3 regions of the Actinosynnema sp. CA-299493 genome follow, and region 2 is predicted to be linked to each of the others. Evidence: riboswitches for the same ligand, from Rfam matches in the RefSeq annotation. Region 2 holds a riboswitch; each other region holds the start of a gene.
The links. A riboswitch is a leader RNA that binds a small molecule or an ion and turns the genes downstream of it on or off. The one in region 2 is predicted to bind S-adenosylmethionine.
Positions count from the first base shown of each region.

Region 1: linked by a shared signal. The riboswitch ahead of ACQPYE_RS03575 (methionine ABC transporter ATP-binding protein) and the one ahead of ACQPYE_RS32900 (aminotransferase class V-fold PLP-dependent enzyme) in region 2 are both predicted to bind S-adenosylmethionine.
Region 3: linked by a shared signal. The riboswitch ahead of thrC (threonine synthase) and the one ahead of ACQPYE_RS32900 (aminotransferase class V-fold PLP-dependent enzyme) in region 2 are both predicted to bind S-adenosylmethionine.

Region 1 is NZ_CP191993.1:712,262-719,976, forward strand. It holds gene ACQPYE_RS03565 (resuscitation-promoting factor) at 1-444, shown strand, start outside; gene rsmA (16S rRNA (adenine(1518)-N(6)/adenine(1519)-N(6))-dimethyltransferase RsmA) at 539-1,417, shown strand; SAM riboswitch class I at 1,504-1,596, shown strand; gene ACQPYE_RS03575 (methionine ABC transporter ATP-binding protein) at 1,799-2,809, shown strand; gene ACQPYE_RS03580 (methionine ABC transporter permease) at 2,806-3,489, shown strand; gene ACQPYE_RS03585 (MetQ/NlpA family ABC transporter substrate-binding protein) at 3,518-4,324, shown strand; gene ACQPYE_RS03590 (4-(cytidine 5'-diphospho)-2-C-methyl-D-erythritol kinase) at 4,653-5,618, shown strand; gene ACQPYE_RS03595 (PASTA domain-containing protein) at 5,620-6,012, opposite strand; gene ACQPYE_RS03600 (ABC-F family ATP-binding cassette domain-containing protein) at 6,132-7,715, shown strand, end outside.
Region 2 is NZ_CP191993.1:7,772,217-7,779,931, forward strand. It holds gene dnaE (DNA polymerase III subunit alpha) at 1-202, opposite strand, end outside; gene ACQPYE_RS32880 (AsnC family protein) at 358-1,269, shown strand; gene ACQPYE_RS32885 (multidrug effflux MFS transporter) at 1,414-2,628, opposite strand; gene ACQPYE_RS32890 (RluA family pseudouridine synthase) at 2,738-3,673, opposite strand; gene lspA (signal peptidase II) at 3,670-4,254, opposite strand; gene ACQPYE_RS32900 (aminotransferase class V-fold PLP-dependent enzyme) at 4,278-5,609, opposite strand; SAM riboswitch class IV at 5,648-5,762, opposite strand; gene ACQPYE_RS32905 (potassium/proton antiporter) at 5,858-7,339, opposite strand; gene ACQPYE_RS32910 (M28 family metallopeptidase) at 7,549-7,715, shown strand, end outside.
Region 3 is NZ_CP191993.1:1,514,788-1,522,502, reverse strand. It holds gene ACQPYE_RS07265 (glycoside hydrolase family 3 N-terminal domain-containing protein) at 1-304, shown strand, start outside; gene rpsT (30S ribosomal protein S20) at 433-693, shown strand; gene holA (DNA polymerase III subunit delta) at 1,038-2,021, opposite strand; SAM riboswitch class I at 2,118-2,233, shown strand; gene thrC (threonine synthase) at 2,245-3,507, shown strand; gene ACQPYE_RS07245 (DNA internalization-related competence protein ComEC/Rec2) at 3,668-6,469, opposite strand; gene ACQPYE_RS07240 (ComEA family DNA-binding protein) at 7,143-7,715, opposite strand, start outside.

The DNA.
Region 1 (7,715 bases), 2.3 Mb from region 2:
GAGGAGGTCAAGGACGACGCGCTGATGAAGGGCCAGAAAGAGGTCCTGGACCCGGGCGAGGCTGGCGAGCAGATCGTCACCTACCGCGTCACGGTGAAGAACGGCGCCGAGGTCGGCCGCGAGAAGCTGGGCGCGAAGGTCACCAAGGAGCCGAAGCCGAAGAAGGTCAAGGTCGGCACCAAGCTCCCGCCCGACGGCGCGGTCTGGGACCAGCTGGCGCAGTGCGAGGCCACCGGCAACTGGGCCATCAACACCGGCAACGGCTACTACGGCGGCCTGCAGTTCAACAAGAGCACCTGGGACGCCTACGGCGGCTCCCAGTACGCCGCGTACCCGCACCAGGCGACCCGCGAGCAGCAGATCGCCATCGCCACCAAGCTCCGCGACGCGCGCGGCGGCTACTCGGCGTGGCCCCACTGCCAGTCGAAGCTCGGACTCTCGTAACACGGCGCCGCCTCCGGCGTCGCGGCGAGGTCGCCTGGAAGTCGACGCGACCTCGCGTGGTGGTCCGGGAGCGGTGGTGTGGAGAATGGGTCCGGTGACTGAGGATTCGACGACGGCCGGGCGCGGGAGCCACCTCCTGGGCCCGGCCGACGTCCGCCGGCTGGCCGCCGAGCTGGACATCCGGCCCACGAAGAAGCTCGGGCAGAACTTCGTGCACGACCCGAACACGGTGCGGCGCATCGTGTCGGCGGCCGACCTGCGCCCGGACGACGTGGTGCTGGAGGTCGGCCCCGGGCTGGGCTCGCTGACGTTGGCGTTGCTGCCCTCCTGCCGCGCGCTGGTGGCCGTGGAGATCGACGGCGTGCTGGCCGACCGCCTGCCGGTCACCGTGGCGGAGCGGGCGCCTCAGCTGGCCGAGCGGCTGTCCGTCGTGCACGCCGACGCGATGCGCGTCACCCCCGACCAGCTCCCGGTCGCCCCGACCGCCCTGGTGGCGAACCTGCCGTACAACGTGGCCGTGCCCGTGGTGCTGCACCTGCTGGCCGTGCTGCCGTCGTTGCGCACGGGCCTGGTGATGGTGCAGTCCGAGGTGGCCGACCGGATGGCCGCCGGCCCCGGCAGCAAGGTCTACGGCGTGCCCAGCGTGAAGCTCGCCTGGTACGCCGACGCCCGCCGGGCCGGCCCCGTGCCCCGTTCGGTGTTCTGGCCCGTGCCCAACGTCGACTCGGCGCTGGTCGCGTTCGACCGCCACGAGACGCTGTCCACTGTGGATCCCAAACGGCTGTTCGCCTTGGTGGACGCGGCTTTCGCGCAACGCCGCAAGATGCTGCGCGGCGCGCTGTCCGGCTGGGCCGGCTCGGCCGCCGAGGCCCAGCGGCTGCTCGTCGCGGCCGGCGTGGACCCGGCGGTGCGCGGCGAACAACTGGCCGTCGGTGACTTCATCCGGATAGCCGAGGTCGCCTCCACTCGGTAGTCGTTGATCTTTCGGCCGAAAGTGTGATTTGCCGGACGATCCTGTTTCGGGCTTGCGTCAGCCGGTCCTGGTCAGGTCTACTCGTGGTGCCATCCCGAGCGGCCGAGAGACCTGGCTCTACGACGCCGCAGCAACCACCCCTCCACGGGGGCAGGTGCTTCCGCCAGGAACGATGGAGGATCACGTGCCCAGGATGCGAACGCTCACCCGCCGGCGGGTCGTCGACCACGGCCGCCGGACCTCGTCGGCCTGTCGCAGCCGCTGACCAGCCGCAGGCACCTCGAATCCCCGAGTCCTTCACCCAGGACACCTTTCCGAGCTGAGCCGTCGGTCACGCACGCCATGAGCGTGTGCTGCCGCATGCCGTCGTGGAGCGAAAACGTGATCACTGTCGAGAACCTCACCAAGACCTTCCCCGGGAGTACCGGGCAGGTTCGCGCGCTGGACGGCGTGAACCTGGACGTCGCCGCGGGCACCGTGCTCGGCGTCGTCGGCCCCAGCGGGGCGGGCAAGTCCACCCTGGCCCGGTGCGTCGCGCTCCTGGAGCGCCCCGACAGCGGCGCGATCCGCGTCGACGGCACCGACCTCGTCTCGCTCGACGGCACCGCGCTGCGCGCCGCCCGCCGGCAGATCGGCGTTGTGCCGCAAGGGGATTCCCTGCTGCGCCAGCGCACCGCCGCGGGCAACGTCGCGCTGCCGCTGGAAGCCGCGGGCGTGGCCGGGCCCCAGCGCCGCACCCGCGTCGCCGAACTCCTCGACCTCGTCGGCCTGACCGACAAGGCCGGCTCGTACCCCGACCAGCTCTCCGGCGGGCAGCGCCAGCGGATCGCGGTCGCGCGGGCGCTCGCCGCGTCGCCGTCCGTGCTGCTGGCCGACGAGCCGACCTCCGCGCTCGACCCCGACACCACCGGCTCCGTGCTCGCCGTGCTCGACCGGGCGCGCGCCGAGCTCGGCGTGACGGTGCTCGTGGTCACGCACGACATGGGCGTGGTCCGGAAGATCTGCGACGACGTCGCGGTGCTGGAGGACGGCCGCGTGGTGGAGCACGGCAAGGTGCTCGACCTGGTGTCGGACGCCGCGAGCCGCACCGCCGCGTCGCTGTTGCCGGCCGTCGACCAGAACCCGGCCCTGGAAGGCTCGTTCGACCGGGTCGCGGACGTGGTGCTGATCGGCTTCGCCGCCGTGGGCGCGCTGCTGCCGGAGGCCACCAGCCGGTTCGGCGTGGAGCTGAACCTGCTCGGCGGCGGCCTGACCAGGCTGGGCGAGACCCCCGTGGCGCGGTTCCGCGTCGGGCTGAAGGGCGAGCGCGCCGACTCGGCGCTGGAGTGGATCTCGGAAGCGGGCGGCTCGGTGCGCCGGACCCTCTCGGGTCCTCAGGGAGTAGCTGCGTGAGGTCCGCAACACCCTGGTCCATCGTGTTCGACGACCTGCTGGTCGCCACCGGCGAGACGTTGTACATGGTGGTCGTCTCCACCCTGATCGCGGTGCTGCTCGGAGCGCCCGTCGGCATCTGGCTCCAGCTCACCGCTCCCGGTGGGCTGAAGCCCCGGCCGGTGTTGCACAAGGTGCTCGGGTTCGTCGTCGACCTCGGCCGTTCCATGCCGTTCCTGGTCCTGCTGGTGGTGCTGACCTCGCTGACGAGGCTGCTGCTGGGCAGCACCATCGGGCCGACGGCGGCCATCGTGCCGCTCGCCGTGGGCGCGATCCCGTTCGTCGGCAGGCTGGTCCAGAACGTGCTGGCCGAGGTGCACGTGTCGGTGGTCGAGGCCGCCGTCACCACCGGTTCGTCCACGCTGCGGATCGTGCGCAGCGTGCTGCTCCGCGAGTCGTTGCCCGCCCTGGTCAACGCCATCGGCGTGACCGCGATCGCGCTGCTGGGCTACTCGGCGATGGCCGGGGTGGTCGGCGGCGGAGGGCTCGGCGACCTCGCCGTGCGCATGGGCTACCAGCGGTTCAACGACCGCTACCTGTGGAGCACGGTCGTCGTGCTGGCGGTCATCGCCACCACGATCCAGTTCACCACCAACCGCGTGGCCCGCGGCGTCGACCGCCGCCGCACCGCGTCCGTCTGATCGTCTTTCTCCTCACCTAAGGAATGAAATGCGTATTCGTGCTGCCCTGCTGGCCGTGCTGCTGACCGCGGTGGGCTGCGGTAGTGGCGACACCGGCGCCGCGTCCGACCCGGCCGCGCCGCTCAAGGTGGGTGTGAGCCCGGTGCCGCACGCCCAGGTCCTCCAGTACGTCGCGGACAACCTGGCCGCGGCCAAGGGGCTCAAGGTCGAGATCGTCGAGTTCACCGACTACGTGCAGCCGAACACGGCGCTGGTGGACGGGTCGCTGGACGCGAACTACTTCCAGACCGTGCCGTACCTGGACACGTTCAAGGCGGAGAGCGGCGCGTCGCTGGAGTGGATCGGGCCGGTGCACATCGAGCCGCTCGGCGTGTACTCGAAGAAGCACAAGTCGCTGGCCGACCTGCCGTCCGGCGCCCGGGTGGCCGTGGCGAACGACGCGACGAACGAGGCGCGCGGCCTGAAGCTGCTGCAGGACAACGGGCTGATCAAGGTCACGCCGGGTACGGAGAAGACGGCGACCATCCGGGACATCGCGGAGAACCCGCGCGGGCTGGAGTTCGTCGAGCTGGAGGCCGCGCAGCTGCCCCGGTCCCTGGACGACACGGACGCGTCCGTGGTGAACGGCAACTACGCCATCGACGCCGGCCTGAAGCCCGCGTCCGACGCGTTGGCGCTGGAGAAGGCCGAGGGCAACCCGAACGCGAACGGCCTGGTCACCCGGTCCGAGCTGAAGGACGACCCGCGGATCAAGGACCTGCTGGCCCTGCTCCAGTCCCAGGAGGTCAAGGACTACATCAAGGAGACCTTCTCGGGCTCCGTCCTCGCCGTCTGACCCGCGAGTCCTACGTTCAGAACGACCGTGTCCTACGTTCAGGACACCTGAGTTCAACGCTCAGGCGCCGTGGGTCGGCTGATCAGCCGGCCTGAGCCGTCGTCCGGCCGGGTGTCCGGCCCGGTGCGCTGCCCGAAGGGCGAATGCTTCGCAGGGGTCCCCGCCAAGGGGACCCCTGCTTTGATCCTGCCCCAGAGGTCCGACAAAGCGGGTCAGGGTGGGGTCGGGCTGTGGACAACTGCGAGAAGAGCGGGCCGGAAGTGTCTTTCGCCGCAGGTCAGCGGTCGGTGGGAGCGGGCGACCCGGAAACGCCCGTAGGCTTCATGGCGTGCTCGCTGTCGTCCCACCCCCGGTCATCGTCCGCGTCCCGGCCAAGGTCAACCTGCACCTGGCCGTAGGCGACTCCCGCGCGGACGGCTACCACGACCTGGTGACGATCTTCCAGGCCTTGTCGCTGACCGACGAGGTGACCGTCGCCATCGCCGAGGACCCCGGCGTCGAGGTGCACGGCGAGGGCGCCGACTCGGTGCCCACCGGCGCGTCCAACCTGGCGTGGCGGGCGGTGCGGGCGCTGGCCCAGCACGTCGGCCGCGACCCGGACGACCCGAAGGTCCGCATCGTCATCCGCAAGTCCATCCCCGTCGCCGGTGGCATGGCGGGCGGCAGCGCGGACGCGGCGGCGACGCTCGTCGGCCTGGCCTCGCTGTGGCGGCTGGAGATCAGCCGGGACGAGCTGGCCGGCGTCGCGGGCAAGATCGGCGCGGACGTCCCGTTCGCCATCTACGGCGGCACGGCCCTCGGCACCGACCGCGGCGACCGGATCGTGCCCGTGCTGTCCCGCCACACGTTCCACTGGGTGCTGGCGTTCGACCGGCGCGGCCTGGCCACGCCCGAGGTGTTCGACGAGCTGGACCGGCTGCGCGCCGACGGCGACCCGCCCCGCGTCGGCGAGGCGGAAGCCGTGCTCGAAGGCCTGTCCTCCGGCGACCCGCGCCAGCTCGCCCTGCTCCTCGGCAACGACCTGCAGGCCGCCGCCGTGTCGCTGCGCCCCAACCTGCGCCGCACGCTGCGCGCGGGCGTGAACGCGGGCGCGTTGGCCGGCATGGTGTCCGGATCCGGCCCGACCTGCGCGTTCCTCTGCACGGACGGCGACTCGGCGGTGCGCGTGGCGGCCGAACTGGCGGGCGCGGGCGTCTGCCGGACGGTGCGCGTGGCGCAAGGACCGGTGCACGGCGCCCGCGTCATCGGCACCGAGGAAGCACCCCGGCCGATCCCGCCCGAGGTGCACGCGTGACCTACTCGCCCGTCTTCTTCGCCGCCAGGGTGACCTCGGTGTCGCAGTCGACCACCTGACCGGCCGGGACGCTCTGCGCGGTGGTGGTCCAGTTGCGGTCGACCACCAGCAGGCGCCCCTGCCCGGTCGCGTCCTCCTCGCGCAGCCGGTACAGGCCGGCGGCCTGCATGGTGTCCTGGGCGGCTTGGTGGACCATGCCGACCACGTCCGGCACCGTGCACGTCTTCGCGGGCCGCGTCACGGTCGGAGGTGGCTCCGTCACCGCAGGAGCGGTCACCGTAGGAACGATCACCGCGGTCGTGGTGGTCGTGCCCGCGGGTGGAGTGGTCGTGGCGCCGCATCCGGCGGCCAACAGGACGGCTAACGCGCCGACGACCCGTCTGAGCTGTGACATCGGACTCCCTGCCTCGGTGGTAGCCGGTACGTCGAACCCGGCCGGGACGTCGTTACCGGCGCGATAGCTAGGCTGGCGTACTGCGTTGTCACCCCCGTTCTCGATGAAGGTGCTGGTACATGGCCAACTTGGTCAACTTGGAGAACGTCTCCAAGTCGTTCGGCGTGCGTCCGCTGCTCGACGGCGTGTCCCTCGGCGTCGGCGAAGGCGACCGGATCGGGGTCGTCGGGCTCAACGGCGGCGGCAAGACGACGCTGCTGGAGGTGCTGGCCGGGCTCGCCGCGCCGGACGAGGGGCGCGTCAGCCAGAACCGCGGTCTGCGCATGGCCGTGGTCACGCAGCGCACCGAGCTGGCCGAGGGGTCGACGGTGCGCAACGCCGTGATCGACCCGCTCGGGTTCGACTCCGAGCACGAGTGGGCCTCCGACGCGCGGGTGCGGTCGATCCTCGACGGGATCGGCATCACCGGGTTCGGGCTGGACTCGCCGGTCGCCACGATGTCCGGCGGCGAGCGGCGACGGGTGGCGCTGGCGGCGGCCCTCGTGCAGGACCTGGACCTGGTCGTGCTGGACGAGCCGACCAACCACCTCGACGTCGAGGGCGTGCGGTGGCTGGCGGAGCACCTGCTGGCCCGTCGCACGGCACTCGTCGTGGTGACACACGACCGGTGGTTCCTGGACACGGTGTGCAGCCGCACGTGGGAGGTCGTCGGCGGTCGCGTCGAGCAGTACGAGGGCGGCTACGCGGACTGGATCTTCGCCCGCGCCGAACGCGGTCGGCTCGCCGACACGCTGGAGGAGAAGCGCCGCAACCTGGCCCGCAAGGAGCTGGCGTGGCTGCGGCGTGGCGCGCCCGCCCGCACGTCCAAGCCCCGCTACCGCATCGACGCCGCCGAGGCGCTGATCTCCGACGTGCCGCCGCCGCGCGACTCGGTGGAGCTGCTGGCGTTCGCCAAGCGCCGGCTCGGGCGCACGGTGCTGGAGCTGGAGGACGCGACGCTGACCGTGCCCGACCGGGTGCTGGTGCGCGACCTGACGTGGCGGATCGGGCCCGGTGACCGGGTCGGGATCGTCGGCGTGAACGGGTCGGGCAAGACGACGTTGCTGCGGGCGCTGGCCGGTGAGCGGGAGCTGGAGACCGGCCGGCGCGTGCAGGGGCAGACGGTGAAGCTCGCGCACCTCAGCCAGGAGCTGCACGACCTGGACGGGTCGATGCGGGTGCTGGAGGCCGTCGAGGAGATCGCGCGGCGGGTGGTGCTGGGCAAGCAGGAGATGTCGGCGTCGCAGCTGGCCGAGCGGTTCGGGTTCTCGTCGCAGAAGCAGTGGACGCCGGTCGGCGACCTGTCCGGCGGCGAGCGGCGGCGGTTGCAACTGTGCCGGCTGCTGATGGCCGAGCCGAACGTGCTGCTGCTGGACGAGCCGACCAACGACCTGGACATCGACACGCTGCAACAGCTCGAGGACCTGCTCGACTCGTGGCCGGGCACGCTGGTGGTGATCTCGCACGACCGCTACCTGGTGGAACGGGTGTGCGACAAGGTGGTGGCGCTGTTCGGCGACGGTGGGCTGACGGACCTGCCGGGCGGGATCGAGGAGTACCTGCGGCGGCGGGACAAGCAGAGGGAGGTCGCCGCCGTGCCGAGCGCGAAGCCGACGTCCGGGCTGTCTTCGGCGGCGGACCAGCGCGCGGCGCGCAAGGAGCTG
Region 2 (7,715 bases):
CGATGCCGATCACCGGCTTGACGCCGGCGGCGGTCGCCTGCCGGTAGAAGTCGTACGCGCCGTACATGTTGCCGTGGTCGGTGATCGCGGCGGCGGGCATGCCCATCCGCTCGCACTCGGCGAACATGTCCTTCAGCTTCGCCGCACCGTCGAGCATCGAGTACTCGGTGTGCACGTGGAGGTGCACAAACGAGTCGGACACCCAAACCCCCCTGAAGATCGCAGCGGGCCCGGGACGGAGCGCGGGCGAGACGTCGGCGAGCCTATCCCCAAAACTCTCCGTGGTCGGGACAAGGGGTCTGCGTGTCGTGCGGGTCGATGGCGCGCGGATGTCCGCAGACGGGTAGCGTTCGAGGTGTGGTAGCGCCGGACCCCGTCGACGCCCGTCTCCTGGCCATGATCGCCGAGATGGGCCGTGCCGCCGTGCACGAGGTCGCCGCGCGGCTGGGCATGGACCCGCGGGAGGCCGCCACCCGGTTGATCACGTTGTCCGGCAGCGGGTTGCCGCTGCTCGTCGGCGTGGAGTGCGACCCGAACGGCATCCGCAAGGCACTGGCCAACAGCGTGGCGTGGGGCAACTACTCGGGGCCCGGCGGCCAGGCCGCGCGCGGCACGCCGAGTGGGCCGTACCCACCCGCGCCGGGCACGGTGCAGGGCACGCCGTCCGGCCCCTACCCCGGCTACCCCGGCCCGCAGGGTCCGCCGAGCGCGCCGTTCCCGGCGCAGCCGCAGACCGGGCCTCAGCCCGTGGCGTCCGGTCCGGTGCGCGTGCCCGAGCCGGTCAGCACCTGGGGCGTGCCCGGCACGTCCGGCTGGGCGCGCGGCGACCAGGCCCCCGCGCCGCGCTCGCGCACCGGCAAGATCGGCAGCTCGCTGGAGACCGAGGGCCTGGAGGGCGCCCGGTTCACCATCCAGCTGGTCGAGGTGGTCGACCCGGCGGACTTCCTGTTCACCGCGGCCGGGTACAAGCTGGCCGTCGGCGAGCGCGCCGTGGTCGTGCACACGGAGCTGGCGAACATCGGCCAGGTGCCGTTCAACGCCCTGCCCGACATGTACCTCGTGCTGATGACGAACAAGGGTGAGACGGTCGGCAAGGCGCCGGTCTCGCTGTCGTCCCGCCCGCCGCACAAGATCGGCGTGCAGCCGGGTGAGACGGCCGGCGGCCACACCGTCTACGTGCTGCCCGAGGACACCGTGATCTTCTCGGTGCGCTGGAGCTCGCGCCCCGAGACGGACCTGAACACCCTCGTCTGGACCATCGACGACTAACCCGAGAGTCCTACGTCCACAGCGCGAGAGTCCTACGTCCACGCACCCCGAGTTCAACGCTCACGACGAGCGGTCGTGCCGTGAGCGTTGAACTCGGGTGTCACGAACGCAGGACTCTCGCGTGCTGAACGTAGGACTCTCGGGTCAGGCGGGGGTGGTGGAGGGTTCGGGGTCGCGGGTGATGCCGACGTCGCCCCTGGTCATGGTGGCGAACAGGAGCACCGCCAGCAGCGTCGCGCCGGCCATCACGGTAACCATCGGCAGCACGCTCGCCGAACCGCCCGCGCCGACCAGCGGCGCCATCAGGCCACCGACCATGAACGTCGTCACGCCCAGCACGGCCGACGCGCTGCCCGCCGCCTCCGGGTGCCGCGCCATCGCCAGCGAACCGGCGTTCGGCATGAGCAGGCCCACGCTCATCGTCAGCACGAACAGCGGCGGCAGGAACGTCGCCAGCCCACCGCCGACGAGCCCGCCGACCAGCAACCCGACCCCGCCGACCGCGGCGCCCGCCAACCCGATCTTGAGCAGCGGACGCGGCATGATCCGGCCGGTCAACCTGGTGTTGAGCAGGCCGGCCAGCACGATCGCCACCGAGTTCGCGCCGAACACCAGGCTGAACTGCTGCGGGCTCAACCCGTACACGCCCTGGAGCACGAACGACGCGCCCGCGACGTAACCGAACAGCGAGCCGAGCGCCAGCGCCGAAGCCAGCGCGTAGCCGACGAACTTGCGGTCGGCCAGCAGCCCGCCGAACACCTTGATCGTGAGCAGCAGGTTCGCCGGCCGCCGCTTGTTCTGCGGCAACGTCTCCGGCAGCCCGACGGCCAGGGCGATCAGCAGGGCCAACCCGATCAACGCGAGCGCGATGAACGTGCCGCGCCAGCTGGTGAACCGCAGCAGCTGACCGCCGAGCACCGGAGCCACCACCGGCCCCAGGCTGTTGACCAGCATCATCAGCGACATGAACCGCGCCATCGCGAGACCCTCGAACCGGTCGCGCGCCACCGCCATCGCCACCACGAACCCGGCCGCCACGCCGAGCCCCTGCAACAGCCGCAGGCCGGAGAGCGCGAACGCGCTGGGCGCCACCGCGCAGAACAGCGAGATCACGACGTAGCTGCCGATCCCGAACAGCAGCGGACGCCGCCTGCCCCACGAGTCGGACAGCGGACCCACCAGCAGCTGCCCGACCGACAGGCCGAGGATGAACGTGGTCAGCGACAGCTGGATCTGCGACTCGGTCGAGCCGAACTCCGCGGCGATGCTCGGGAACGCGGGCAGGTACGTGTCGATCGAGAGCGGTCCGAGCAGGCACAGGGTGCCCAGCAGCGCCACCAGTCGGGACCTGTTGTCCATCGCAACCCCTCACAGGCTCGTCTGGCAAAAGCTTCGCAAGCCGAACGATCGGAGGAAAGCGATATGTCCCACGTCACGCGCCAGGCGCAAGTGTTTCGCCCCGGACGGCTCAGTAACCCTCTGCGCGCAGTAGTTCCAGCGCGGCCGTGAGGTCTTCGGGGTACTCGCTGGTGAACGACACCCACTGGCCGTCGGCCGGGTGGTGGAAGCCGAGCGTGCGGGCGTGCAGCCACTGCCGCGTGACGCCGAGGCGCTTGGCCAGCACCGGGTCCGCGCCGTAGGTGATGTCACCGACGCATGGGTGCCGCAACGCGGAGAAGTGCACCCGGATCTGGTGCGTGCGGCCGGTCTCCAGGTGCACGTCGAGCAGCGACGCGGCGCGGAACGCCTCCACCACCTCGTAGTGCGTGATGCTCGGCTTGCCGTTGGCCATCACGGCGAACTTGTAGTCGTGCTTGGGGTGCCGGTCGATCGGCGCGTCGATGGTGCCCTTGATCGGGTCCGGGTGGCCCTGCACGAGCGCGTGGTAGAGCTTGTCGACCGTGCGCTCCTTGAACGCGTGCTTCAACGCCGAGTAGGCGTGCTCGCTCTTGGCCACGACCATGACGCCGGTCGTGCCGACGTCCAGCCGGTGCACGACGCCCTGCCGCTCGGCCGCGCCCGACGTGGCGATCCGGATGCCCGCCGCGGCCAGGCCGCCGACGACGGTCGGACCGGTCCAGCCGGGGCTGGGGTGCACGGCCACGCCGACCGGCTTGTCGACCACGATCACGTCGTCGTCCTCGTGCAGGACGATCAGGCCCTCCACGGGCACGGCCTGCACCTGCACCGGGCGTTCGGGCTCGGGGAGGGTGACCTCCAGCACGGAGCCCGCGACCAGGCGGTCCGACTTGCCGGCGGGCTGCCCGTCGAGCACGACGTCACCCGATTCGGTCAACGCGACCACCACGGTGCGAGACAGGCCGAGGAGCTTGGCCAGACCTGCGTCGACCCTCATCCCGTCCAAGCCCTCGGGCACGGGAAGGGTTCGGTAGTCGCCGCTCATGCGCCAGCCTTCTTCTCAGTGGACTTCTTCTCCACGCGGGTGCCGTCGTAGTCGCGCTGGAGCAACGCCATCAGCACGATCACGCCACCGCCCACGCAGATGGCGGAGTCCGCGAGGTTGAACACGGGGAAGAAGTTGCCCCACGGGTCGAGCACCGAGATGAAGTCGACCACGCCGCCGCGCAGCGGGCCGGGGGCGCGGAAGATCCGGTCGGTCAGGTTGCCCATCGCGCCGCCGAGGACGAGGCCGAGGCCGATGGCCCAGCCGACCGACCGCAGCCGGCGGGCGATCCACAGGATGAACACGACCACACCGGCCGCGATCAGGGCGAGGATCACCGTCCAGCCCTCGGCCAGGCCGAACGCGGCGCCGGTGTTGCGGATCAGCGGCAGGTACAGCAGGCCGCCGAGCAGCTCGACGGGGTCGCGCCCCTCCAGGTTCTCCACCGCGATGATCTTGCTGACCAGGTCGAGCGCCAACACCAGCGGCGCGATGACGGCCAGCAGCAGGACCCGTCGCTTCGGCAGCGGTGCGTCCGGCTCGTCCGGCGTGTCCGGCTCGGTGTTGGGATCGGTGCTCACCGGGCCATTGTCCAGCATCGGAGTCAGCGCAGGAACGGCGGGAGCGCGCGCTGGTCGTCCAACGGCGTCCAGCGGCCGTCGCGGAGCTCGTACTCCCACCGCGAGCCCTCGACCACGAGCGCCCGCAACGCGGCCACGAACCGGTCCACGTGCTCCTCGGTGGTGCCCAGCCCGATCGACGCGCGCAGCGCGCGTTCGCCGTGGGTGAGTCGGTGCACGGCCACGTGGGCGCAGAACGCGCCGTCACGCACGCCGATGCCGTGCTCGGCGGACAGCGCGGCGGCCAGGTAGCCGGCGTCCTGACCGCCGACGGTGAAGCTCACCACACCCACGCGGTCCCGGTCCGAGCCGAACAGCGTCAGCTCGTGCGCGCCGGGAACGGTCGCCAGACCTTCCCGCAGCCTCGCCAGCAGCACGCGCTCGTGCGCGGTGGTCTGCTCCCAGTGCCTGCCCAGCACGTCGCACGCCACGGCCAGCGCGTGCACGCCCACCACGTTCGGCGTGCCCGCCTCGTGCCGCTCGGGCACCGCCGACCAGGCCACGCCCAGCCGGTCGCCGTGGTCGGTGACGCGGGCCGTCGCACCGCCGCCGACCAGGTACGGCTCGGCGGCCTGCAACCAGTCCGACCGGCCGACCAGCACACCCGCGCCGAACGGCGCGTAGATCTTGTGCCCCGACAGCACGGTGTAGTCCACGTCCAGGGCGCGCACGTCCACCGGCCGGTGCGGCGCGAGCTGGGCGGCGTCCAGGGCGATCCGGGCGCCGTGCCGGCGGGCCACCCGGGACAGCTCGGCCACCGGCCAGATCTCGCCGGTCACGTTGGACGCGCCGGTCACCACGACCAGCCGGGGGCCGACCGGCGCCTCGCGCAGCGCCCGGTCCAGCTCCAGCACGGCCTGGTCGGGTGAGGCGGGCGTGCGCAGCCGGCGCACGTTCGGGCCGCGCCACGGCAGCAGCGCGGCGTGGTGCTCGGTGTCGAACAGGATCACGGAGGTGTGCCTCGGCAGGCTCCTGGCCAGCAGGTTCAGCGCGTCGGTCGTGTTGCGGGCGAACACCACGGCGTCGCTGTCGCGGGCGTTGAGGAACCGCCGGACCGACGAGCGGGCCTGCTCGTAGACCTTGGTGCTGACCTGCGAGGCGAAGCCCGCGCCCCGGTGCACGCTGGCGTACCAGGGCAGCACCTCGTCCACCGCGTCGCGGACCTGCTCCAGACAGGGCGCGCTGGCCGCGTGGTCGAGGTTGGCGTACTCCACGCGCTCACCGGTGACCAGCGGCACGCGCAGCGACGCGCCGACGACGCGGGGCAGAGCAGCGGTGGTGGTGGTGGTGGTGGTGACGGGAACTGCGATCGTCATGACGCCCTCCGGGGGTCCCGGGGCACCCGTCGGAGAGGGGCCCGCGCTTGCCGGGCGCCCTGCGCGCCAGGCCAGGTCCTCACCAGGGGCACCCCACCGCGGTAGGAGGGTTGCCGGCCAGCAAGCCTGGGCTTAGCGCTGGCACTCATGACCTTCGCCTCGACGTTAGCCCGTCGCGCGCGCCGCCGTCGAGTGGCGTTCACATCCTGGGAGCGCCACGCACGGGCCGGCGCCTCGACCGGGGAGCGTCACGGCCGGCCGACGTCGCCCTTCCAGCGCGCGAACCGGCCCGCCCGGTCGACGGCCCGGATGCGGTCCTCGGTCGCCGTGCGCATGGCCTCGGTGCACACCACCAGCAACTGGTCGTGCACCTGCAACCGGGTCGTCGGCTGCGGCGTGAACCCGTTGTCGTCGCGCACCACGAGGCTCACCGACGAGCCCGGCGGCAGCCGCAGCTCCGACAGGTACACGCCGTGCAGCTTGGAGCCGGTTTGGATGCGCACCTGGAGCAGCTCCGCGCCGAGGTCGTCCAGCGCCGACGAGTCGACCTGCACCTCGTGCGCCTCGCCGGACTTGACCAGCCCCAACCACTTGGCCAGCCACGGCAGGGACGTGCCCTGCACCAAGGTCAGCACGACGACCAGCACGAACACCGCGTCGACGAGCTGCTGCGCCCCCTGGACGCCCTGGATCAGCGGGATCAGGGCGAACACGATCGGCACGGCGCCGCGCAGCCCGGACCACGAGATGAACACCTGCTCCCGCCACGGCACCCGGAACGGCAGCGCCGCGAACAGCACCGACAGCGGCCGGGCGAGCAGCACCAGCACCGCGCCCGCCACCAGCGCGGGCACCAGCGCGTCGAGCAGCCGTCCCGGCGACGCGTACAGGCCGAGCAGCACGAACAGGCCGATCTGCGCGATCCAGCCCAGGCCCTCGGCGAACGAGAGGGTGTCCGCCCGGTGCGGCAGGCGGGCGTTGCCGAGCACGAGGGCGGCGATGTAGACGGCCAGGAAGCCGGACGCGTGCGCGAGGTCGCCGACGGTGTAGGCGAGCAGGCACACCGCGACCGTGGCCAGCGGGTACAGGCCGGTGGCGGGCAGTGCGGCGCCGCGCAGGCCGACGCCGCCGAGCCAGCCGAGCACGACACCGATCACCGCGCCCGCGATCAGCTCGTAGCCCATCAGCAGCGGCGCGGTCCACGAGATCGGGTCCGGAGCGGCGAGCAGCACGACGGCGATGTAGACCGGCGCGTCGTTGATGCCGGACTCCAGCTCCAACGAGCCGATGAGCCGCTTGCCCACGCCCACCCCGCGCAACACGCTGAACACGGCCGCGGCGTCGGTGGAGGACAGCACCGCGCCCCACAGCAGCGCCGTGCGCCAGTCCATGTCCAGCAGGAAGTGCAGCGCGAACCCGGTGACCGCGATGCTCACGCCGACGGAGACCGTCGACAGCGCGATGCCGAGGCCGAGCGCCGGCTTCACCGCGCTCCACCGGGTGGTCAGACCACCCTCGGTGAGGATCAGCACGAGGGCGACCGTGCCGAGCGAGCGGGTCAGGTCGGCGTCCTCGAACTGGATGCCCACCACGGCCTCGCCCAGCAGCACGCCGATGCCGAGGTAGAGCAGGAGGGACGGCAGACCGAGCCGGATCGACACCCTGACCGCGATGACCGAGAGCAGCAGGACCGCGGCGACGATGCCCAGGTAGCCCGTCACATCGCCCACTCGACCTCCACGCCATCGCATCCGTCACCCGACGGGGTCATTCTCCCCGGTGATACCGAAATGGACGAATCCGGCACCGCACGCAGCGTCACCAGCCGAACGTCGCTAGCGCGAACCATGCGAAACCGTGCATGTTGACAACAGGGTCCGCCGCCCCGGTCAGCTCCCCCGTTCCCTCCGAGAGACACCCATCCCCTGCGGGAGACACCGTGAAGTTGCGAACGATCTCCATCGCGCTGGTCACCACCGGCGCGCTCCTCGGCTCAGGCCTCGGCTCGGCCACCGCCGCGCCGCCGACCGCCCTGGCCGGGCCGAACATCCCGGTCTCCGCCGTCCAGGCGGACCTGGCCCAGCTCCAGAGCATCGCCACCTCGAA
Region 3 (7,715 bases), 3.1 Mb from region 2:
GCGGGACGACCAGGTGAAGGTGACGGTGACCGTCGCCAACACCGGTGCGCGTGACGGCGCGCTCGTCGTGCCGGTGTACGTGCACCAGCCCGTGAGCAAGGTGCTCACGCCGCCGCAGCGCCTGGTCGGCTTCACGCGGGTGGCGTTGAAGGCGGGCGAGCAGCGGGCGGTCGAGGTGACGTTCGACGTGCAGCGGCTCGCGGTGACGGCGGGCGACATGGACGGCTCGGGCAAGCCCGAGGTCGCCAGGGGCGACTACGAGGTCGTGGTCGGCGACGGGAGGGCTCGATTCACGGTGCGGTGAGCTGCCCTGATAACCTTCTCGGTCGTACCCGCGCGGCATTCCGCTGTGGAGGAAACCCGTCCCCTCGTGGGGCGGAGCCGGTGACAAGCGCGGTGCGACTCCGAGACCGAGGAAAAGGTGGCTTTCGCGTGGCGAACATCAAGTCCCAGATGAAGCGGATCAAGACGAACGAGAAGGCGCGCCTGCGCAACAAGGCCGTCAAGTCGTCCCTCAAGACCGCCATCCGCAAGTTCCGTGAGGCCGCCGAGGCCGGTGACAAGGAGAAGGCCGTCGCGCTGGCGCAGGACGCGTCCCGCAAGCTCGACAAGGCCGTCTCCAAGGGAGTGATCCACTCCAACCAGGCCGCCAACAAGAAGTCGGCGCTGGCGCGGCGCGCCAACCAGATCTGATCTGGTCTTCACGCTGACAGTGCCGCCCACCCCGCGCCGGGGTGGGCGGCACTTCACGTCTCCACTCCTCCGCAACCGGCGGGGTCCTGCGGCCAGCGCCCAGCAGCGGCACGCTCCACAGCCGACAGCCTCACAGCCGGCACCCAGCAGTGAGCGGCCCGGCCGCCCGCCCAGCACCCCGGCCCCAAGCCGTCAGTGCCCAGCAGCCTCACTCAGCACCCCGGCCCCAGCGGCCAGCACCTCGGCACCCCGCACCCCGGCGACCCGGCGGTGTCAGTGACCCGGCAGCCTCGGCCGGTCAACCGGCGATCGGTGCGATCGGTGGCGGTCCGGCAGCCTCGCGCTCAGCGGCGGCCTTGGGCGGCGACGATCTTCAGCACCGCGCGTTCCAGGGCGTAGCCCGAGTCGGCGGCGACGCCCTTGACGTCGGCGTTCAGGTCCGCGACCACCGTCATCGCCGCCGCGAGCCCCCGCTCCTCCCAGCCACGCGACTGACCCTGGGCCTTCTTCACCTTCCACGGCGGCATGCCCAGCTCGCCCGCCAGCTTGAACGGGTCACCCCGGCCCACCGCGGACACCCGCGCGACCGTGCGCACCGCGTCGGCCAGCGCGTCGGCGACCAGCACGTGCGGCACACCGAGCTGGATCGCCCACCGCAACGCCTCCAGCGCACCGGCCCGGTCGCCCATCACGGCTTTCTCCGCGACCGCGAACCCGGTCACCTCGGCCCGGCCGCGGTGGTAGCGGCGAACCGCCTCGGCGTCGACCTTGCCGCCCGTGTCGGCGACGAGCTGCGAGGCCGCCGCCGCCAACTCGCGCAGGTCCGACCCCACCGCCTCGATCAGCACCGCCACGGCCTCCGGGTCGGCCTTGCCGCCACCGGCCGCGCGGATCTCGTTGCGCACGAACGCTTCGCGGTCCGCCGCCTTGGTGATCTTGGGGCACTCGGTCACGCGGGCGCCGGCCTTGCGCAGCGCCGCGGGCAGCTCCTTGGCCGCCTTGCTGCGCCCGCCGCCACTGTGGACGACCACCACCGTCACCCCGTCCGCCGGGGCCTTGGCGTAGCCGAGAACCGCGTCGGCGATCTCCTTGCCGCACTCCTGCGCGGCCTCCAGCGCGACCACCCGGCCCTCGGCGAACAGCGACGGGCTCACCAGTTCCGCCAGCTCAGGCGGGGTGAGATCGGTCACGCGGACGCGGGTCAGGTCGGCCTGCGAATCGATTTTCCGTGCCGCCGCCAACGCACCGCGCACCGCGCGCTCGACCAGCAACTCCTCCTCGCCGATGATCAGGTGCACGGCGTCGGGCATGTCAGCGGGCGCACTCACGGCGCGATCCTCCCACGGGCGGCAGACGTCCGGATGGTGGACGTCGCTGGCTGAGGGTCGGGATCGTGACGTAGGTTGAGAGGCACAACTGAATACCGCTCATCCAGAGGGGCAGAGGGATCGGCCCGTAGAAGCCCCGGCAACCCGTCGCACAGCGTCCGCTGGCGATCACGGTGCCAATTCCGACCCGCGGTGCGCGGGAAAGATGAGGAGATACCTCGCGATGACTGCTGTCAGTGTGCCCTCGGCCACCACCTCCTTCGACCTCGGTCCTGCCCGTGCGCTGTCGTGTCGTGAATGCGGCCACCAGACGCCGCTCGCCGCCGAGTACGCCTGTCTCGAGTGTTTTGGGCCGCTGGAAGTGGCCTACGACTTCGGTCGGATCCGTCGCGAGGACATCGAGGCGGGCCCCCGGTCGATCTGGCGCTACCGCGGCCTGCTCCCCGTGCCGACCACCGTCGAGTCGCACCCCAACACCAATCCCGGCGGCACCCGCCTGGTCGAGGCCGACCGCCTCGCCAAGGCCCTCGGCGTCCGCAAGGTGTGGGTGAAGGACGACACCGGCAACCCGACCCACTCGTTCAAGGACCGCGTGGTCGGTGTCGCCCTCGCCGCCGCCCGCGAGCTCGGCTTCAAGGTCCTGGCCTGCCCCTCCACCGGCAACCTGGCCAACGCCGTCGCCGCCGCCGCCGCCCGCGCGGGCTGGCAGTCGGTGGTCCTGGTGCCGTCCACGCTGGAGCGGGCGAAGATCCTCATGACCGCCGTCTACGGCGGCAACCTGATCACCGTCGACGGCAACTACGACGACGTGAACCGGCTGGCACAGGAACTGGCCGCCGAGCACGAGGACTGGGCGTTCGTCAACGTCAACGTCCGCCCCTACTACGCCGAGGGCTCCAAGACGCTCGGGTACGAGGTCGCCGAACAGCTCGGCTGGCGGCTGCCCGACCAGATCGTGGTGCCCATCGCGTCCGGCTCGCAGCTGACCAAGGTCGACAAGGCCTTCCGCGAGCTGGGCGAGCTCGACCTGGTCGAGCAGACCCCGTACCGCGTGTTCGGCGCGCAGGCCACCGGCTGCTCCCCCGTCGCGGCCGCCTTCAAGGCGGGCCACGACGTGGTCACCCCGGTCCGCCCGGACACCATCGCCAAGTCGCTGGCGATCGGCGCCCCCGCCGACGGCCCCTACGTGCTGGACGCCGTCCGCCGCACCAACGGCGCGATCGAGGACGTCACCGACGAAGAGGTCGTCGAGGGCATCCGCCTCCTGGCCCGGACCGAGGGCATCTTCGCCGAGACCGCCGGCGGCGTCACCGTCGCGACCGCGAAGAAGCTCATCGAGACCGGTCAGCTGGACCCGGACGGCGAGACGGTGCTCCTGATCACCGGCGACGGCCTCAAGACCCTGGACGCCCTCGGCGACCGCGTCGGCCCCCGCGCCAACGTCCCGCCGTCGGCCGAGGCCGTCATGAAGGCCCTCCAGGACTGACCCCGCACCGCCCGTTCCCGCCTGAGGCCACGGTTCCCGTGGTTCTCGGCCTCAGGCGGGAACGGCCCCGGTCAGCCCGCCGGCGGCCGGATCGGCGGTGATCGGCCGAGTGCCGGCCACCTCGGTCGCGTCGCGGCTGTCACCTCGGCTGCCGCTCGTCTCATCGGTGCCTCCCGTCTGCCGTTGTGGTCACAGGGCGATCCGGGAGGAGCGCAGCCACCCCGTCCGGGGGAAGGCGGTCAGCTCCGGCAGGACGTGCGGGCCGACCGGTTCGGTGACCACGCGCCAGGCGGTGAGCATCTGCGGCCAGGGTCGTGTCGCCTTCTCCTGGTTGTAGCGCTCGGCGTGCCACTCCTCCGGCGGTATGGCGAGGTCCGCGTCGAACAGGCCGTCGGCGATCAGCCGGTAGGCGGTGTCCGGCGAGTAGACCTGCGCCAGGCGGATCACGCCGGTGGCCGTCGCCCTGGCGACGATGCCCCGCTCGCCGCTGGGCAGCTCCTCGCAGACGTAGTAGGTGAACGCGGGCCGGAGTTCGTCGCTCGGCCAGGGTTGGGCGGTGTAGCCGGGCTGCCACAACGCCCACGCCACGGCCCGGTTGCCGCCTTTCGGCGACCAGCCGGAGTGCAATCGGATCCAGACGTCGTTCTTCATGGTTCTCCCCTTGCCCGTTGTCGTGATGGCCGCCGCTCCCGCGGGCGACCCGCGGCCCGTCCGGGCCTGCCAGGACGGCGGTGTCACCGTCCCGGTCCGTGCGCAGCACCAACGCGCCTCGGCTCGTCAACGCGTCGACCAGCACCCTGCTGGGGTGGCCGTAGCGGTTGTCCGCGCCGACGCTCACCAACGCGATCCGCGGCCGGACCGCCGCGAGGAACGCCGGTGACGAGTACCGCGACCCGTGGTGCGGCACCTTGAGCACGTCGGCCCGCAGGTCCACGTGCCCGCCGAGCAGGTCCGCCTGCCCGGCCAGCTCGATGTCGCCGGTCAACAACACCCGCCCGGCCGCGGTGGAGGCCCGCAGCACCAACGACGCGTCGTTGACCGCCGTGTTCGTGTCCGTCCCGCTCGCCGGGTCCGCCCGCGGTCCCAGCACGTCGAGCTCCAGTCCCGGCCAGCTCAGCCGCTGCCCGGCGGTCAACTCGACCACGCGGACCCCGGCCGTCCGCGCCCGATCCCTCACCTCCTCCCAGGCCCACTCCGGCTCCCGCGACGGCCCCACCGCCACCGCGCCCACACCCCGTTCGGCCAACACCGCCGCCAACCCGCCGACGTGGTCGGCGTGCAGGTGGCTGAGCACCACCAACGGGATCCGCCGCACCCCCAGCCGGCGCAGGCACGACAGCACCGGCACCGGGTCCGGCCCCGCGTCCACCAACACCGCCCGGTCGCGCTCGGCGGTGGCGAGGACCACCGCGTCGCCCTGTCCCACGTCACAGGCCACGACCGACCAGCCGGGCACCGGCCAACCGGGCGAGACCACGTTCAGCGGCACGACCACCACCACCGCGCCGACGACGGCCGCCACGACCAGCGTCCGCACCCGGCGCAGCCTCGTGACCACGTAGCCGAGCACCAGCACCCCGGCCAGCAGCACCCCGCCGACCCAGCCACTGGGCCACGCGACCGCCGCGCCGGGCACGGCCGCCGCGTGCCTGCCGACCGTGATCAGCCAACTCACCGCCGGACCGGCCACCTCGACGACCAACCGGGCCGCCGGCTCGTGCGCCGACGCCAGCACGGTGGCCAGCACACCGAGCACCGTGGCCGGGGCCACGACCGGAGCGACCAGCAGGTTCGCCACCACCGCGACCAGGCTCACCTGGCCGGAGATCCCGGCGACCAGCGGCGCGGTGGCCAGGTTCGCCGCCACCGGCACCGCCAACGCCTCGGCGAAGCCCACCGGGACGCCGCGCTCCTTCATCGCCGCGGCCCACCTCGGCGCGAGCAGGACCAGCGCCGCCGTCGCCACCACCGACAGGCCGAACCCCGGCTCGGTGGCCAACTCCGGGTCGTAGAGCACCAGGACCACCACCGCCGCCGCGAGCGCCGGCAACGCCGACCGCTCCCGACCCAGCACCAGCGCGAGCAACGCCACCGCACCCATCACGGCGGCCCGCAGCACACTCGGCTCCGGCCCGGCCAGCACCACGAACCCGACCAGCGCCGCCATCGCACCCACCGCGCAACCACGCGGACCGACCCGCAGCAACCTCAGCAGCAACAGGACCGCGCCACAGAGGATCGCCAGGTTCGCGCCGCTGACGGCGAGGACGTGGGCGAGACCCGCCGTGCGGAACTCCTCCACCACCCTGGGTGGGAGGCGGGAGGTGTCGCCGACGACGAGCGCGGGCAGCAACCCGGCCGGTTCGGGGTCGAGCGAGGTGCTCGCGTCCCGCAGTCCGGCACGCAGGTCCTCGGCGACCCGCTGCCACACCGGCGCTTCGGTCACGTCCCCCGGAGGTCCCCGAACCCGCAGCACCGCGACCGTCAGCTCACCTCCGCGAGGAGGGGCGAGGGTGCCGCGCGCGGTGACTCGTTGACCCGGAAGGAGATCCCGCCACCGCGCCGCCGGCGCCAGCACGACGATCCGACCACCGTCGTCAAGCGATCCACGCACCAACACCAGGTCGACCCCACCCGCACGCGAGCCGAACCCACTGGTGCGCAAGCCGTGCGGCCGGTTGTCGAGTTCGAAGTGGACGGTGGCGGGAGTGCCCCGCTCCGCCTCGACCCGCAACGGGTGGTGAGCCGCTCCGTGAGCCTGCGCGCCGATCCAACACGCCGCCAACGGACCCGCGACAGCCACCGCCACCGCTGCCGGGCGCCACCGGCGCAAGGCCGGGCCACCGATCACGCCGGCGACCAGACCGACCGCGAGTGCGGCCCACCACGCCCACAACAGCCCGGCCAAGGCCGTCGCCCACACCGCCAGCGCGGCAGGAACCAGATACGCACGAGGACTCACGACCTCACCCTCAAGGTAGACACGGAGAACGACAGCGAACAGGCCAATAGCCCGCACCGCTTACTACGCCATGAACGAGCCGCCCGGATGACAGCGAATTGGACCGATAACGACTGCGATCGGCCGAACGCCCACGCCGCTCGCTACGCCGATCAGCACCGTGGCAGGACCGCTTGTGCGGGAGGATTAGATGAGCCGGGACCATTGCGCTCCCGAAACTCACGATTGAGCCATCGGGATGGCGGCGGTCGAAGCTTGGGTCGAGTGCCGCTTATGTCGAGGCTGAGTCTTGGGGGTGGCAATCGACGGGAGTTCAGGTGCGTTGGATCCGGCTCTTCTGGGCCAAGGGCCAGTCAGTGCGGACTACGGCGGTTGAGTCGGCGATGGGTGCGGTTGGTCAGATCTGCGGCAGGTGATCGTTGACCTCCGTCTCGGGGTGGGGCTGGGGAGGTGAAGTGAGGGCGGCGCGTCTGGTCCGGGGCAGGTGGAGGGTTGGTGTGGACGGGGGTGGGTGCGCGGTTCACGAGCTCACCCAGCGGAACCTCGACAGGGTGGTCAGGCGGGATTTGGCGGTGCGGATGGCACGGCGGAGGCGCGTCAGGAGGGCGGAGGGTTGGCGGCGTTGGAGATGACGGCAGGATCGGGTGGGAGGCATGGTGGTCTCCGAGTGGCGTCAGAGGCGGACGAGGTCGCGGAGTTTGGACAGTTTCGCGTCGCCGATGCCCTCGATCTCGCCCAGTTGGTCGAGGGACGTGAACGGGCCGCGTTTCTGCCTTCGGTCGACGATCCGCTGTGCTGTCACCGGACCGACACCGGGCAGGGTGTCCAGTTGGTCCTTGGTCGCGGTGTTCAGGTTCAGCGGCTCGGTGGTCGTGTCGGCCTGGTGCGGGATGGCGATTCCCACGGCTATCTGCTCGCCGTCGGTGACCTTGCGGGCGAGGTTCAGCGGGGTCAGGTCGGCGCCGGGGTTGGCACCGCCCGCCGCTCGCAGCGCGTCGGCCACCCTCGCGCCGTTCGGGACGGTCACCAGGCCCGGCGTGGGCACCAGGCCCACCACGTTGACGACGAGTTGTTCCTCGGCCCGGGTGACGACGGCGGCCTCGGCCACCGGCAGGTCCGGCGGGCTCTCCGGCACGGGCCGCTCCCACCACAGGGCCAGGGCGACCACCAGCGCCACGCCGGCCATCACGCCCGCCAGCAGGAACCTGCGGCGGTGCGGGACGACGGGTTCGGGCAGCCAGCGGCG